DNA from 2 places in the Alkaliphilus flagellatus genome. Region 2 is predicted to be linked to the other one. Evidence: a T-box and tRNA genes for the amino acid it is inferred to sense, from the RefSeq annotation. Region 2 holds a T-box; the other holds one or more tRNA genes.
The links. A T-box is a leader RNA that pairs with one kind of tRNA and senses whether it is charged. The one in region 2 lies ahead of leuS (leucine--tRNA ligase), so its partner is inferred to be a tRNA-Leu.

Region 1: it has a tRNA-Leu gene. The T-box ahead of leuS (leucine--tRNA ligase) is inferred to sense a tRNA for this amino acid. The anticodon was not compared.

The regions. Positions count from the first base shown of each region.
Region 1 is NZ_JAHLQK010000007.1:61,109-69,917, forward strand. Features, by position in the region: gene KQI88_RS16625 (GerMN domain-containing protein) at 1-645, shown strand, start outside; gene rph (ribonuclease PH) at 791-1,588, shown strand; gene KQI88_RS18730 (XTP/dITP diphosphatase) at 1,578-2,210, shown strand; gene KQI88_RS16640 (metallophosphoesterase) at 2,203-2,676, shown strand; tRNA gene KQI88_RS16645 (tRNA-Gly) at 3,094-3,167, shown strand; tRNA gene KQI88_RS16650 (tRNA-Arg) at 3,176-3,252, shown strand; tRNA gene KQI88_RS16655 (tRNA-His) at 3,261-3,336, shown strand; tRNA gene KQI88_RS16660 (tRNA-Gln) at 3,342-3,418, shown strand; tRNA gene KQI88_RS16665 (tRNA-Leu) at 3,452-3,534, shown strand; tRNA gene KQI88_RS16670 (tRNA-Gly) at 3,538-3,612, shown strand; tRNA gene KQI88_RS16675 (tRNA-Arg) at 3,621-3,697, shown strand; tRNA gene KQI88_RS16680 (tRNA-Arg) at 3,990-4,066, shown strand; gene KQI88_RS18735 (Spo0E family sporulation regulatory protein-aspartic acid phosphatase) at 4,343-4,510, opposite strand; gene KQI88_RS16690 (FeoA family protein) at 4,770-4,985, shown strand; gene feoB (ferrous iron transport protein B) at 5,115-7,070, shown strand; gene KQI88_RS16700 (FeoB-associated Cys-rich membrane protein) at 7,070-7,210, shown strand; gene KQI88_RS16705 (DUF3793 family protein) at 7,423-8,013, shown strand; gene KQI88_RS16710 (flavodoxin) at 8,117-8,548, shown strand; gene KQI88_RS16715 (ABC transporter substrate-binding protein) at 8,805-8,809, shown strand, end outside.
Region 2 is NZ_JAHLQK010000003.1:317,556-326,364, forward strand. Features, by position in the region: gene KQI88_RS09045 (thymidine kinase) at 1-81, shown strand, start outside; gene KQI88_RS09050 (undecaprenyl phosphate translocase family protein) at 637-1,410, shown strand; T-box leader at 1,498-1,744, shown strand; gene leuS (leucine--tRNA ligase) at 1,923-4,331, shown strand; gene KQI88_RS09060 (sensor histidine kinase) at 4,435-5,571, shown strand; gene KQI88_RS09065 (response regulator transcription factor) at 5,568-6,212, shown strand; gene KQI88_RS09070 (hypothetical protein) at 6,323-7,273, shown strand; gene KQI88_RS09075 (ABC transporter ATP-binding protein) at 7,275-8,210, shown strand; gene KQI88_RS09080 (ABC transporter permease) at 8,223-8,809, shown strand, end outside.

The DNA.
Region 1 (8,809 bases), on a different contig from region 2:
ATAAACGAAGGATTAGCTAAAGTAGATTTCAATGATAATATTCTATCCTATGATACTGAAATTGATGAAAAGACTATAGTTCAATCACTTGTATACACATTAACTGAATTTGAAGCAATTGATAAAGTTCAGTTATTGGTAGATGGCAAGGAAATTAGTAAGCTTTCCTTTGGCACAAAAGTTAAAACTCCTCTAGAAAGAGAAAACATTAACTTGAGCTTAGAGTTACAAGAAGAAGAGGTACCAGTTGTAGTATATTACAAAACTACTACCAACGGTGAAGACTCTTTTTATATTCCAGTAACTAAAGGAGTTAGTGCAATAAAGGCAGATATTAAAAGTGTTTTAACAGCATTAATTGAAGGTGCACCTGAAAACACTGGACTGTATAGTGAATTACCAGCAGGTGTAATGTTAAATGATGTTTATGTAAAAGATGGAGTTGCATACATTGATTTAAGTAAAGAAATTGAAAATATGCCTAATAACAAAGCACATCAACAATCAATGATCTACGAATTAGGTCTTACATTAAGAGAAATAGAACCTTCAATTTCTCAGATTCGTATTTTATCTGGAGGAAAGGAAATAAAGTTAAATCCAGATGTAAGCTTAAATCTACCAACCTATTCAAATAAACATTAATTGAACCGAGATAATATCTCGGTTTTTTATTGTACTATTGAAATCATCAAAGATGATTTTTTGTATATAAAAGGCAAACTATGATACAATATTATATGAAAAACATTTTATAAATACATATAACTTGAGGGAAGGAAGATGATCTTTGAATAGAAATAATGGAAGAAGCTATGACGAGTTAAGACCTGTAAAATTTACAAGGAATTATACAAAATATGCCCAAGGTTCGGTATTAGTAGAAATGGGGGAAACAAAGGTAATTTGTACAGCTACTATCGAAGATCGTGTGCCTCCTTTTTTGAAAAATACGGGAAAAGGCTGGATAACAGCAGAGTACTCTATGTTACCTAGTTCTACACAAAGTAGAAAGGTAAGGGAATCAAGTAGAGGAAAAGTAGAAGGAAGAACCCAAGAAATTCAAAGATTAATAGGTAGAGCATTACGTTCTGTAGTCGATTTAGATTCTATTGGAGAAAGAACTATATGGATAGACTGCGATGTAATACAAGCCGATGGTGGTACCCGCACAGCTTCAATTACCGGATCTTTTGTGGCATTAGTGGATGCTTTAAATAAGCTTAAAGAAGAAGGAACATTAAAATACATACCAGTTAGTAACTTTGTATCTGCTGTTAGTGTAGGTATAATAGAAGGGCAGACTATGCTAGATTTATGTTATACAGAAGATTCGACTGCTAAGGTAGATATGAATATAGTAATGACAGATAGAGGGGAATTTGTTGAGGTTCAAGGGACAGGAGAAGAATCACCCTTTAGTAGGGAAGATTTAATGGAGTTATTAAGACTTGGTGAAAAAGGAAATACTGAGCTAATTAGACTTCAAAAAGAGGTTTTAGGTACTATAGCTGAGGAAGTTGGCAAAATTAAAGAAAATAAAACTGAAGAGAAAGATGCACATAATGGAGGCAACAATGAAAAGTAGAGAAGGGTTTAAAACTGTATATCAAGCAGTAATTGCAACAGGAAATAAACATAAGTTAGAGGAAATAGGTGTAATTTTAAAAGATTTTCAATTAGAGGTTCTTTCTATGAAGGATGTTGGATTAGATGGACTAGAAATAATAGAAGATGGTAATACATTTGAAGAAAATGCACTAATTAAGGCAAAAACAGTTATGGAGAAAACGGGAAAACTAGCCCTTGCAGATGATTCTGGATTAGAGGTTGATATATTAAATAACCAGCCTGGAATATATTCAGCTCGATTTGCTGGAGAGCATGCAACTGATAAGGAAAATAATGATAAGCTTCTTAAACTACTTAAAGATATTCCGTTAGAGAAGAGGAAAGCTAGATTCGTTTGTGCCATGGCGGCTGTATTTCCTAACGGAGATATTGTTGTTTTAAGAGGAGAGTGTTCTGGTGTAATTGGTTTCGAGCCAAAAGGTACGTCTGGTTTTGGTTATGATCCTTTGTTTATAATAGAGGAATATGGTAAGACATTCGCAGAACTAGGAGAAGAAAGGAAAAATAAGATTAGCCATCGTGCTATTGCTCTAGAAAAGTTAAAAGAGGAGCTAAAAACACGATTAGAAGGTGAGTAGGTTGAAAATAGGTGTAATTAGTGATAGTCATGGAATGTGTAAATATATTGATTTAGCCATGGAACATTTAAAAGATGTAGATTTAATTATCCATGCAGGAGACAACTATAAAGATGCAAAGTATATAGAAAAAAATTATAATATTAAAGTAGTAGCAGTTTCTGGTAATTGTGACATAGGGGGCATAGAAGAACGAATTGAATTAATAGATGGTAAAAAAATTTTTATTACCCATGGTCATAATTATGGAGTAAAAATGAATATAAATGTAATCTTCTATGCAGGTAAACAAAATGATGCGGATATAGTTATATTTGGTCATAGTCATATACCATTTTATGCAGTAGAAGAAGGTATGGTATTACTTAATCCAGGCAGTACTAGTTTGCCTAGAGGTGGATCAGAAAAAAGTTGCTGTATTATTACTATTGAAGAAAATATAAAGGTGGACTTTATTAATATATAGTTTCAGGGGGAAGGCGGTTTGCCTTCTCTTTGTACTATAAAAAATATAGTATAATATAAAGCTGTAAAATTGCTAGATATCTGATGAAAATTATTAAATATTAGTTTTTGAGAAATAATAAGAAAAACCTTGAAAAACAAAGTATAACTTTTGTATTTTATGTACATCTTTAATAAGGAAGATTTATATGGATTGAAGTTTAATCTTAAATTATGTATACTAGATTTCGTCGCTAAATGAACCTTCTAGGATGGTAGCTATATTCTGAGCACTTGGAAGTTCAGTATGAATTTTAAGTCCGCCAGAAGTCGATAGGATAGCACAATACGACTTTTCTTTAGTTAATAACTAATAAGTACTTGACATAATAATGATTATATGGTAACATTATTAAATGTTAAGACATTAATTAAATATGCGGGTGTAGTTCAATGGTAGAACGTCAGCCTTCCAAGCTGATCGCGAGGGTTCGATTCCCTTCACCCGCTCCATTAAACATGTACCTATAGCTCAGCAGGATAGAGCAATGGCCTTCTAAGCCATGTGTCCGGGGTTCGAATCCCTGTAGGTACGCCATTTTTATGGTGGATGTAGTCAAGTGGTTAAGACACAGGATTGTGGCTCCTGCACTCGTGGGTTCGACTCCCATCATCCACCCCAAATGTTGGGATATAGCCAAGTCGGTAAGGCAACGGACTTTGACTCCGTCATTTCGCAGGTTCGAGTCCTGCTATCCCAGCCAACTTAATATTTTCTACGGGTAGGCCGTAGACACGCAGGTGTGGCGGAATTGGCAGACGCACTAGACTTAGGATCTAGCGGGTAACCGTGGGGGTTCGACTCCCTTCACCTGCACCACATGCGGAAGTGGCTCAGTGGTAGAGCATCGCCTTGCCAAGGCGAGGGTCGCGGGTTCGAGTCCCGTCTTCCGCTCCAATAAATAGGTATCTATAGCTCAGCAGGATAGAGCAATGGCCTTCTAAGCCATGTGTCCGGGGTTCGAATCCCTGTAGGTACGCCAAAGTAAAAAGTTAGATTAAGATAACTAATCTAACTTTTTTGTTTTTGATAATATATATTTATGTATTTCTAGTATTATAAATCGGTACAAGAAATATTGCACTAGAAAAAGATATAGCAATTAGAATAAGTGTAGAGGTAAGTTAATATGAGCTGACATGATGTGTCTTATGATAAAAGTTCCAACTATATATACACTACTGTGTCTTATACAAAATGAAAAATACGTATATTGCAAAAAATATTAGAGTATGTTATATTTAGAAGGTATCTATTTTATAATCTAAATACATGCGCCCTTAGCTCAGCTGGATAGAGTAGCTGACTTCGAATCAGTTGGTCGCAGGTTCGAATCCTGCAGGGCGTGCCAAAAAATATCAGCATCCATAGGGTGCTGATATTTTTTATGCCCAGCGGCAGGGAACTCAATTTGAACAGGTACGACCAGGCAATGATCTTCTAATCCAGAATTTATGTATGAATTAAAAGGTCACCCATATGAGAGTCGGTATAAAGTCCTTTAAGAATGACTACTAATTTATTAGTAGTCATTTTATTACCATTTCATAAAACCTTTAATGCTGATTCAGATTAGGGGTATTGTGCTTATAATAAGCACAACAGGTTAAACATGCTTAATTAATTATTATTTTATATTGTGATACTGAGACAAAAGTTGATCAAGTAATTCGCTCAGTTTAACTACCTCTGAATCAGTGAGATTGTATTGTTTTTTACATATCAAGTTATGTAGCTCAACCTTAACAATTTCTATTTCATTGATTAATTCTAGCAACTTAGTTTTGTTACACAAAATACATACCCCTTTTCGATAATTATTACATTTAACCTGTTGTACTATGGAAATTTTACAGTAGAAATAAGGTAAAATATAGGAATATAAATAAAAAACTAAAAAATACTTAGGCCACAGTAGAAAATGGATATAAATGAACTAATATTTATGCTGATTCAATTTCTAAATTTGATCTATTGACAATTCTATTTGAATATGATATTCTTTATCAATAAGAGCGAGATGAGTATATAATGTAAGAAGGGACGAGATTGTGATGTTATTATCAAAAGCAAAGATCGGTCAGACCTTTAATATTAAACAAGTAGAAGGTAAAGAAAACATAAAAAAGTTTCTTTTTACTTTAGGATGTTTTGAAGGAGAAGAGATTACTCTTATTTCTAAACTTGCAGGGAATTATATAGTTAATATTAAAGATAGCAGATATGCACTTGATGAAAATATGGCAAAATATATTGTATTAGAAGCATAAACTTAATGTTTAGTTTTGTATCAAATATTGCATCATAGATATGCTATGTATCATAGCATATTATATTTGTTTTGTTATTGATAATGATTATTAATATTAAACAAACTTTTATAATGAGGGGGATTCACTATGAAAATAGCATTAACGGGTAATCCTAATTCAGGGAAAACTACATTGTATAATGCAATTACAGGGAAGGCGGAGTCTGTAGGGAACTGGCCTGGTGTTACCGTAGCAAAAAAAGAGTCAGATCTTAAGAAAAAGTATAATCCAGATGGAGTTGATGTAAGAATTGTTGACCTCCCGGGTACATACTCTATTTCACCATTTACTGGTGAAGAAGCAATTACTAGAGACTTTATCTTAGGAGAAGAGCCAGATGTAATTATTAATATTGTCGATGGAGCTAACGTTAGTAGAAGCTTATTCTTTACAACTCAGCTTTTGGAATTAGGGATTCCTGTCATTATTGCTCTTAATAAGAGTGATATTGTATCTAAAAGAGGAGATGTTGTAGATCAAAATGCTTTAAGTAAAGCTTTAAATTGTAAAGTTGTGGCTACTACTGCTACATCAGAAAATGGATTATTAAATTTAATTAGTGAAGCTATTAAACTTGGTAAGGAAAAGAAACCTCAAATTGAACCTAATTTTGTAGGTAAAGATTCCAAAGATCCTGATACCGCACGACAAAAATTTGTAGATGAAATTATTAGAAAATGCCAAGTTAAAAAAAGAGATGCTAGAGAAGTTAGTTTCTCTGACAAAGTTGATAGAATTGTAGCACATAAATGGTTAGGGTTACCGATATTTTTCTTGATAATGTGGGCAGTATTTTCATTTTCTATAGAAGGACTTGGTGGATATTTATCAGAGTATTTTAATGAGACCCTATTTGGAGAAATAGTACCAGATGTAGCAAATGGTTTGTTAGAAGGACTGGGAGTTAGTCCACTGTTGCAAGCTCTTATTGTAGACGGTGCTATTGGCGGCGTCGGAGCTGTTATAGGCTTTTTACCTCTAGTTATGGTATTGTTTTTTTGCCTATCACTACTTGAAGATTGTGGATATATGGCTAGGGTAGCAGTAGTAATGGATCGATTCTTCAAAAAAATCGGATTGTCTGGTAAATCTATTATACCAATGATCGTAGGTTCTGGTTGTGCCATTCCTGGTGTTATGGCAACAAGAACAATTGAAGATGTTAATGAAAGAAGAATGACTACAATTCTTACTCCTTTTGTACCTTGTGGTGCTAAACTTCCAATTATAGCTCTTTTTGCAGCAGTATTTTTCCCAGAGAATATTTGGATTGGACCTAGTATGTATATTATTGCTATTGGAATGATTATAGTTGGTGGACTTTTATTAAAGAAAATTTTCGTGTGGGAGAATACATCTCAATTTATTATGGAGCTTCCAGAATATAAATTACCTAGTTTAAAATATGCTTTTCTACAAATGATAGACAAAGCAAAGGCTTTTATTTATAAAGCCACAACTATTATACTTGTATGTAATACACTTGTATGGTTTGCACAAGCATATAGTTGGGGACTTAAACCAGTAGAAGATCAAAGCTTAAGTATACTTGCTTCCATTGGAACATTAATTGCTCCTATTTTAATTCCACTTGGATTTGTTGGATGGCAACTTGCGGCAGCCTCAATAACAGGTTTTATTGCGAAAGAAAATGTTGTTGCTACATTTGCAGTGCTTTTAGCTGTAGCTTCAGAAGAGGCTCTGCATTTACCTGGAGGTGCTTTAACAGAATTTTTCACACCTGTAACAGCATTTGCTTATCTTGTGTTTAATCTATTTACTCCGCCTTGTTTTGCAGCAATTGGGGCCATGAATTCGGAACTGGGTTCTAAAAAATGGCTGTTTAGAGCGTTAGCTTTCCAATTTGCTGTAGGCTATACTTTAGCTATGTTAGTGACTCAAGTTGGCTCTTTAATCGTGTATGGAACGCCAGCAGTAGGGTTCGTACCAGCTATAATTATAGCTGTTATTGTTGCAATTTATCTTATTATAACTATTAGAAAAACGGATTCCAAACGTGCTGAATTAGGAGTTGAGGTATAATGTCAGGAAATATAATAGTTGGTTTAATTTTTGGAGGTATTTTAATATTTGCTTTAAGAAAAGTATATAATGACGCTAAAAATAATAAGTGTAGTTGTGGAAGTAGTTGTTCTGATAAAAGCAAATGTAACAAATATTAATTAATATCTAGAAAAAAAGGGGCTATGGATCAAAAATTTGATTCATAGTCTCTTTTTCTATATAATTTCGAGATTTTTTTAAATATATAGCTTACTGTGATGGAAGCTTTTTTTATTATAAAGCAAAAGATAATAAATTATTGACAAATATATTTCTGTCATTTATACTGATAATAACAATCATTATCAATTATAGAAGTGAAGGTGAGTAAATGTTAGAGTGTAATAAAAATTGCTTGTTTTTCAATGAAGATCAGAACGATGGATTTGAAAAATGGATTGTTCAACTTCTAGGACCTGTTTTATTAGGAGAGAAACCTGCAGAAATTGTTAGTTTTCCTAAAAAAGATAATTTAGAACTTAGGAGAATTAAAGATATTTTTAGTAAGTGTAATAAAGTATCCTATAAGGAATTTGTAGCTTTTAATGGATGCAAAAAGATACTATTTTATAATAATAAGCTATTAGATTCGACCTTGTTAGATTTAAGGAACTTAGTGTTTTTAAAAAAGTTGGGATATGGAGAGGAATATTCTTTAGACAACTATTTAGGACATTTAATAAAAAAAATAGAAGAAGATAGCATACCCCATGAAATTGGTATTTTTTTAGGATATCCTTTAAAAGATGTTATCGGATTTATGGGTCATCCTTCTTTAAAACTTACTAAAATAAATGGCTGGAATGTATATGGAGATAGCAGATTATCTGATGAAAAGTACGTAAAATTTAATAATGCAAAACAACAAATACGTAGGATGTTGGAAAAAAGCTCACCTGAAATGATTGTACAGTCAGCATAATAAAAGCTGATTTTAAAAGTATGTTTGAATTAATGGTTTAAATTCTGTATTTATGAAAGTTACATATTTAGCAATATATAATATAAGAGGAGGCTTATTTAAAATGAAAAAAGTAACTGTTATTTATTGGAGTGGTACAGGTAATACAGAGAAAATGGCTGAAGCAATTGCAGAAGGTGCTAAAGTAGAGGGCATAGATGTAATCTTAAAGAATGTTAGCGAAGCATCTTCAGAAGATGTTTTCGATGCAGATGCTGTAGCTTTAGGATGCCCATCTATGGGAGCAGAAGAGTTAGAAGATAGTGAAATGGAGCCATTTGTAGAATCATTAAATAATGAAAAAATCAAAGGAAAGCCTGTTGTTGTTTTTGGTTCCTATGACTGGGGAGATGGAGAATGGATGAAAAATTGGGAAGAAAGAATGAAGGGATATGGAGCTAATGTAATAGCGGAAGGACTTATTATTAACTTAACTCCAGAAGAAGACGGATTAAACAAGTGCAAGCAGCTAGGAGAAAACTTAGCTAAGTATTAGACTTTGTGAACTTAATAATATAGAGAATAAATCTTATATTAGAATAAGATTTATTTGTATAAAACCTGTATCCGTAGGAATACAGGTTTTATTTTTATTACAAGATGTTTGGGAAATAACAAACTTTATTGCCCTCTTACCTATATTATTATAGAATATAAGTATATATTGAAACATTGAATAAAATATTCAAGTATTAGTGTCACGAAACAAATTAAAAAAATGACAGATTGTTTGTATAAAGGGAGATTGACTAATGAA
Region 2 (8,809 bases):
TATGATGATCCTATTATTATGGTGGGTGCTAAGGAAAGCTATGAAGCTAGATGTAGAGCGTGTCATGAGGTAATTAAATAGTATATCGTGAAAGCAGCTTTGCTGCTTTTTTATTATAATAAAAAAGGGGCTATTTCATTAATTTGAAATAACCCCTTCTATGTTAAATAGAACCGGAAGTAGCTGTGCCAATCCTCAGATGTTTTTGGTGGATCTTCGTTGATAATGATGATTTGCAACGCCTCCTTCTGCGATAAAAGCTGCAATAATTTTTATTACTACTCTAACAACTTCAATTATATTGTAAATTTCTACTGCTAATTTGCTACTCGTTCTGTTTTAAACAACTGCAACGGGCTAGTTGTTTAATGGGGTTGTCTTAGGATTGGTAGTGAGTTACCGGGTTCTATTTGTTATATATATACCTCCATAAAAACATTTAAAACATAAAATTCAAAATATTTTATACTTTAAATTTATATACATTTCTTCTGAAATTTGACTCGGTATATTGCATTGTATTCAATATTTAATGTATATTAAGTAGAGAAGGTGATTGTCTAATATTACATTCCATTGCAAGATAATATCGAAGTTTTATTATTAGATAGACGTATATTTTTAGGAGGCTAATTTATGAATTTGCTTATAAAAGGGATTATTTTAGGTTTTGTAATGGTAATGCCAGGTATGAGTGGAGGTACAGTTTTTCTTATTTTCGGATTGTATGAAAACATGGTAAAGGATATATTAAAACTAAATATAAAACCATATATACCATTAGCTGTAGGTATTATAGGAGGAATATTTGTTGGTGGCTTTACCTTTGCTCTGGTTTTTGAAAATTATCGTGATGCTACAGTTGCCTTTTTATTAGGATGTTTACTAGCCTCTATTAAATCCGTACTAAAGGATTGTCCTAAAATAAATGGTAGCTTTTTAGGAATGTTGATAGCTGGAGTCGTTACAGGCGCAATAATGGTTGGAGAACCACTAGGACTTGCTATGGAAACAGAGGATGTAAGTCTACTAGTGATTTTGATTGGTGGTGTATTGTCAAGTGCGGCCATGATTATTCCGGGGATTCCTGGTAGTTCTGTTTTAATTTTGATGGGCATATATGACATTATGTTATTTTCTATAAAGGAGCTGGAGATTGTAAACCTACTTGTATTTGGAACAGGTAGTTTATTAGGTATATTTTTACTATTAAATATATTGGCCAAGCTTTATGATAAATATAAAGGTATGATCTCTTACTTTTTTGCAGGATTAATAGTAGGCTCTTCTAGAGGTATTTTACCTTCTACTGTAAATCTATGGATTGTAGCATTATTTATTATTGGATTTGCTCTAGTATGGATTTGGAGTGATAAAGAAGACGGTAAAATGCTTCCTAGACAGGCTTAAATGAAAATATTTGAAATATAAACAAAAAATCCTTGCTTTTTGATGAATAATTTAGTACAATACAATACAACTTAATAGTATATTAAATAGTTTGCTATGAAGGGAAGTAGTAGGTTATTGTATCATTTTTAGAGAGTTATCGGTTGGTGGAAGATAACAATGATCTTAGCTGAACTCGTCCCAGAGCTATTAGGGCGAAATAGTAGTAGTCCTAATCGGTCAACCTCGTTACGGTTATTGAGATGATTATTTAGAGTGTCATAGATGTCTTTGTGGCAATATATTGATATGAAGATAATCAAATAGAGTGGTACCGCGGCCTTTCGCCTCTATATTATAGAGGATGAAGGGTCTTTTTTATGACCTAACCCAATTTGCGAAGCAAATTGATGGTAGGTCAAACCCAATGAGCACCAAATTTATGTGACCGAAGGGAGCAAATAAATTTGAGTTGCGAAACTGCGTAATCAATAATTTACAACAACTTAATATTAATAAAGGAGTTGAAGAAAATGAAGCAATATAATCCAAAGGATATTGAAAGCAAATGGCAAGAAATTTGGGAAGAAAAGGGAGCTTTCCATGCTTCAAATGATAAGGACAAGGAAAAGTTCTATGCTTTAATTGAGTTTCCTTATCCATCAGGCCAGGGACTACACGTAGGACATCCACGTCCATATACAGCACTTGATGTTGTTTCTAGAAAAAGAAGGCTACAAGGATATAATGTACTATATCCAATGGGATGGGATGCTTTTGGACTTCCGACAGAAAACTATGCTATCCAAAATAAAATTCATCCAAAAATAGTTACAAAAAAAAATGTTGCAAAATTTAAAGAACAGTTACAAGCTTTGGGTATGTCCTTCGACTGGTCGAGAGAAATAAACACTACAGACCCGGAATATTACAAGTGGACTCAGTGGATATTTCAAAAACTTTTTGAAAAGGGATTAGCCTATAAAAAGGAAATGTCCATCAACTGGTGCAACAGCTGTAAGGTTGGTCTTGCTAACGAGGAAGTAGTAAATGGTGGCTGCGAGAGATGTGGTGGGGAAGTAGTTAGAAAGCAGAAAAACCAATGGATGCTTAAAATTACAAAATACGCTGAAAGACTTATAAATGATTTAGATTTAGTAGATTACATCGAGAGAGTAAAAATTCAGCAGAAAAACTGGATAGGCAGATCTGAAGGTATGGAAGTTGATTTTGAGATTACTGGAGATAAAAAAATAACTGTTTATACAACAAGACCAGATACTTTATTTGGAGCTACTTATATGGTAATTTCTCCAGAACATCCATATATCGAGGAGCTAGCAGATTATATTAAAAATATGGATGATCTTCTTCATTATAGAGAAGAGGCTAGTAAAAAATCTGAATTTGAAAGAACTGAGCTTGTAAAGGATAAGACAGGGGTAAAAATTGAAGGTGTTGAAGCTATTAATCCAGCTACTGGTAAGCAAATACCTATTTTTATTTCAGATTATGTAATGATGTCTTATGGTACAGGAGCTATAATGGCTGTACCTGGGCACGATACAAGAGACTGGGAGTTTGCTAAAAAGTTTGGTCTTCCTATAGTAGAAGTAGTTGCAGGCGGTAATGTAGAAGAAGCTGCTTATACTGATACAGAGGAAGGAAAAATAGTTAACTCTGACTTTATAAACGGGTTAGAAGTAAAAGATGCTAAAGAAAAAATTAGCAAATGGTTAGAGGAAAAGGGTCTTGGAACACGGAAAGTAAACTACAAGCTTCGTGACTGGGTATTTTCACGTCAGAGATATTGGGGAGAGCCAATTCCACTAGTTTATTGTGATGAATGTGGATGGGTTCCAGTGCCAGAAAGTGAGTTACCAGTACTACTGCCAGAGGTAGAAAGCTATGAGCCTACAGATAATGGAGAGTCTCCTTTGGCTAATGTTAGAGAATGGGTTGAAACTACTTGTCCAAAATGTGGTGGCAATGCAGAAAGAGAAACTGACACAATGCCTCAATGGGCAGGTTCTTCATGGTATTTCTTAAGGTATACAGACCCACACAATAATGAAGAGCTAGCAAGTAAAGAAAACCTTGATTATTGGCTACCGATTGACTGGTATAACGGTGGTATGGAGCATACTACTCTACACTTACTATACTCAAGATTTTGGCATAAATTCCTATACGATTGTGGAGTTGTTCCTATACCAGAACCTTATGCAAAACGTACTTCCCATGGTATGATTTTAGGTGGAAATAATGAAAAAATGTCTAAATCTAGAGGAAATGTGGTTAATCCTGATGAAGTTGTTAACGAATTTGGAGCAGATACATTAAGACTTTATGAAATGTTTATTGGAGACTTTGAGAAGAGTGTACCTTGGTCGCAAAATGGAGTAAAGGGCTGTAGAAGATTTTTAGATAGAGTATGGAGATTACAAGAAGTATTAGTAGATAGCAATGATTTAACAGAAAAGCTAGAAAGTAATATTCATAAAACAATTAAAAAGGTTAGTGAAGATTATGAGCATATGAAGTTTAACACTGCTATTGCTAGCATGATGGCTCTTGTTAATGATTTCTACGACCACGGAAGTGTAACAAAGGGAGATATGAAAATCTTTTTAACACTGTTGAATCCAGTAGCACCTCATATTACAGAAGAGCTATGGGAAGAATTAGGATTCGAAGGAATGGTCTATGAAGCTACATGGCCAGTATGGGATGAAGCAAAGACTATAGACAACGTGGTAGAGATTGCTGTTCAAATTAACGGTAAGGTTAAGGGACAGATGGTAATTGCTGTTGACGCAACTGCAGATCAGCTTAAAGAGCAGTTTAGAAACGATACAAGACTTGTTGATCTACTAGAAGGCAAAACAATTGTAAAAGAAATTTATGTTCCTGGTAGAATTTATAACATTGTAGTTAAATAAGAAAATATTTTATATTTTACCTCTCTAATGATAATATATTGTTGGAGAGGTTATTTCTTATGTCTATCTAACAAGGCTATTATAGAATGGGTAGGTGCAATCTATGAAAAAAGTTATATACATTGCAAAGCCTTTACTAGCAACTATTTTATTCAGTTTGGCTCTAGCCTTTGAAAATGCTTCTAAGGAAAGAGCTATTATTTTAATGGGAATATTTATATTTTATATTTTATGGGGAATGATTAGACCGTCTTTTCAGCAGAAGTGGGCATGGATTATATTATTAGATGGTATTTTAATATTTTTATTAGAACATTACTCAAAATATTTGGTTAATTATTTCGTCCACTTTTTATATGTAGTTGTCATATTAGAGGTAGGCATTACTTTAAATAGCAGAAGATGGGGTAATACAGCTGCCATTTTCTTTTCCTTATTGTCCATGGGGAAGTTTTCCTATGCCCTTTATGTAATTCCTAATGCTAAAACTATTGCAGAATTTTCCTTTAACTTTTTAGCTCTAGCATTTATTGTTACACTTATTAACTATGGGAAATTACAATTTGAAGGAAGAACACAGCAGGAAATATTATATAAAGAGCTTCTGAGGGCTTACGATAAACTAAAGGAGTATAGCCAGATGCGAGAAGAGGCCCTTGCTTTAAAGGAAAGAAATAGAATAGCTGGAGAGCTTCATGACAGTGTAGGCCATAGCCTAACTTCATTGATTATGCAAATAGAAATGTTGGACCATCTTTATCAAAAAAATGAAGATATTTCCGATTTATTAAAAGACATTAAAAATAATGGAAGGCAAGCTTTGGTTGGAACTCGTGAAGCGGTGGCTGCGTTAAATGAACAACCTAACAAAAGTATTGAAGATATAATCAGCATGTTAAAATCTTTTCAAAAAGATACTAATGTGGAAATAGACTATAATATTCCATCGGTTTATTTGTTACCAGAAGAAGGTATTGTGCTTTATCGTGTTCTTCAAGAGGCTTTAACCAACGCCTTGCGTCATGGAAAGTGTAGTAGGATAGAAATTAAATGTGAAGTGATTAAGGGAAACTTTTATTTTTATATTGAAGATGATGGTGTGGGATCTAATAATAAAAACGGTTTTGGTCAGAGGAACATGAGGGAAAGGATAGAATCATTAGGTGGGAGCATGGAAGTTATAACTGGGCAGCCATACAAGATTAAAGGATTTTTCTGCTTAAAGGGGGAGATTACATGATACGTATAGCAATTATTGACGATCAGCCTATTGTTAGACAAGGACTAGCTATGGTATTGGGAAGTGAAAAAGATATAGAAGTGGTGGCAAAGGGTGGAGATGGTTTTGAAGCTATTGAAATTTGTAGCAAAAATTGTATTGATGTTATATTAATGGATATCAAAATGCCTAGCCTTAATGGGGTAGAAGCCACTAGAAAAATTAAGGAGCAGCATCCTAATGTTAAAATCATTATTTTAACTACATTTAATGAAGATGAGTATATTTTTGAAGCCTTAAAATATGGTGCATCTGGTTACCTATTGAAGGATGCTTTGCCCGAAAAGATTGCTGAAGCTATACGAATTGTTTATAATGGTGGAGCTCAAATTCAACCTGATGTAGCAGTAAAGGTAGTAGAAAAGTTTAAAAGCTATGGAGAAAAGCATGAAATTCAGGATAAAAGAATAGAGAATTTAACCGAGAGAGAAATTGATATTATTCGATGTGTAGGAGAGGGAAAGAGTAATAGGGAAATTGCTAAGGAGCTTTTTATTTCTGAGGGTACGGTAAAAAATCATATAACTAACATACTTAATAAGTTATCCTTAAGAGATAGGACTCAGTTAGCTATTTTTAGTATTAATAATAATTTAGTATAGACATGACTTTTGTCATGTTTTTTTTATGGAATATATATCCTTAGATAGATAGGAAAAATGCTGTACTATTCTATAATAATATTAAGATACTTATTAAGGAGGATTAGAATATGAAGAAAATAGTATTGATTCTTACTACATTATTAATATTATTAACGGGATGTAGCAGTTCTGCCTACGAAACCTATAGTAAGGCATTAGAAAAAACTGAAGGAGTATCTTCAGGAAAGACGAAAATGACTCAAGAGGCTCATGTGGAATTTAATACTGAGGGTTTAGATAAAGAGGTTTTGGAGGAGCTAAGGAAGTGGGAGGAATTTAATGTAGATATGGAATTTACCTTCGATAAGGAACAGGAAATAGGTGTTACTAATATATACGGGGAGCTTTATGATCTCGGTATTGAAGGGAAATTATATAAGCAAAAAAATAATTTGTATGTAGTAACTCCATTATTACCTAAAATATTGATATTAAAGGGTGATGATCTTCAAGGAGAAGAAATAGAAAAACTTGAAGAACAGTTTTTCATTAAAGATTTTAAAGGTTTTGAAAAGATGTGGAAGGAAGTAATAGATAGGGAAAATGTTTCTAAGCTTGGAAATATTGTTATATCTACTCCAGAAGGAGATATAAAAGCTAAAGAATTTCATATTACTCTTACAAAGGAGGACATAATGCCTCTAATGATAGAGGGTACAAAAATGTTTAATCAGACAATGATAGAGCAAATGAAAACAAATAACATTTCTATAGATCCTAAAGAAATAGAAGAACAGTGTAAAAAGGCAATAGAGGAAATAGATTTTGAGAAAATATATCATAGGGCCTACATTGATCGTGATGGATTTGTGGTAGAGGAAGAAACTCATTTAATAATTAATTTTCCTTCTACACAGGGAGGACATATTAAGAGAATTGATTTTAAAGGAAAGGTACAAAATTGGGATCTGGGTAAACAAGTAAAAGCTACAATACCAGAATTAACTGATGAAAATACCATGACTATAGAGGAGTTAAAGGAAAGTGGTTTTAACAAGAAGTTTAAAGGGGGCGCATAAAGTGATAGAGGTTAAAGAAATAAGAAAAAACTTTAAGAAAGTGGAGGCAGTTAAAGGTGTATCTTTAACTATTAATGATGGGGAAATTTTGGGTTTATTAGGACCAAATGGGGCGGGTAAATCCACTACTATTTCTATTATTTCTACCCTTTTTCCTCCTAGTTCGGGGGAAGTACTTTACGAAGGTAAGAATATATTAAAAAATCCTAGGGGCTTTAGAGAAATACTAGGTGTGGTTCCACAGGAGATAGCGCTATACCCTGAATTAACAGGCTATGAAAATTTAAGGTTTTTTGGAAAGGTTTATGGGCTTAAGGGTAAGGAGCTAGAGGAGAGAATACAAGAGGTTTTAGAGATTATAGGATTAAATGGTCGAGTGAGAGATTTGGTTAAAAACTACTCTGGGGGAATGAAAAGAAGAGTAAACATTGGCTGTGCTCTACTCCATAAACCTAAAATACTAATTATGGATGAACCTACAGTGGGTATCGATCCCCAATCAAGAAACCATATTTTAGAAACTGTCAAAAGCTTAAGAGAAGAAGGAATGACTATTATATATACTAGTCACTACATGGAAGAGGTAGAATACCTATGTGATCGTATTTATATAATGGATCACGGTGAAATTATTGCTACAGGCAGTAAAGAAGAACTTAAAGAACAGATTTCCAACGAAGAAACCATGGAAGTTATATTTGAAACTATTCAGGATGATACCATAAAAGTATTGAAAAATATAATTGGTGTCAAGGCAGTGAATATTAATGATAATGATAATAGAGTTACGTTAATTTATGAAAAGGGAATTAATATATTGCAACTAGTATTTGAAAAGGCCCAAGAGACACAGAAAAAAATCATTTCAATTCAAATAAAGACCCCTACATTAGAGGATGTTTTCTTAAAGCTAACTGGAAGAACTATAAGGGATTAGGGGGTATATTAAATGCTATTAAATTTAATAGGTAAGGATCTAAAAAGAGCCCTTAGAGATCGAAAATCACTACTAATCTTATTGTTGATGCCTGCTGTTTTAATTACTATATTAGGGTTTTCTATAGGTAGGCTTTTAGATAATGAAGATGGCTGGATGGCGCATTCGACAATAGGTATAGTCAACTTAGATAATGCACAAGAAGGTAGAGAAAAGATAATAAATACAATAAGTCAGTTGGCAGGCGAAGAAGGGTCCTTCGATATTGAAGAAATAAAGGAAAATATGAAGTCCTTTGACTTTGAAGAAATATTATTAGAAGATATATTTGGTTCAGAAACATTATCTAAGTTTTTAAGCTATGAAATATTGGGAGAGGAAGAGGCACTAAATCTATTAGAAAAAGAAGAGCTTAGTGCTGTAATCATTATTCCAGAGGATTTCACCTATTATACTATGATGAATTTAGCCTCTCCTTTCATTTATAGACAACAGATACAAGTATTAAAAAGTAAAAATAATAGTTTTACAGGAAATATTGTAGAAGAAATAATGACTGGTTTTACTAATGTGCTATCATCAGGAATAATTGCTAAAAG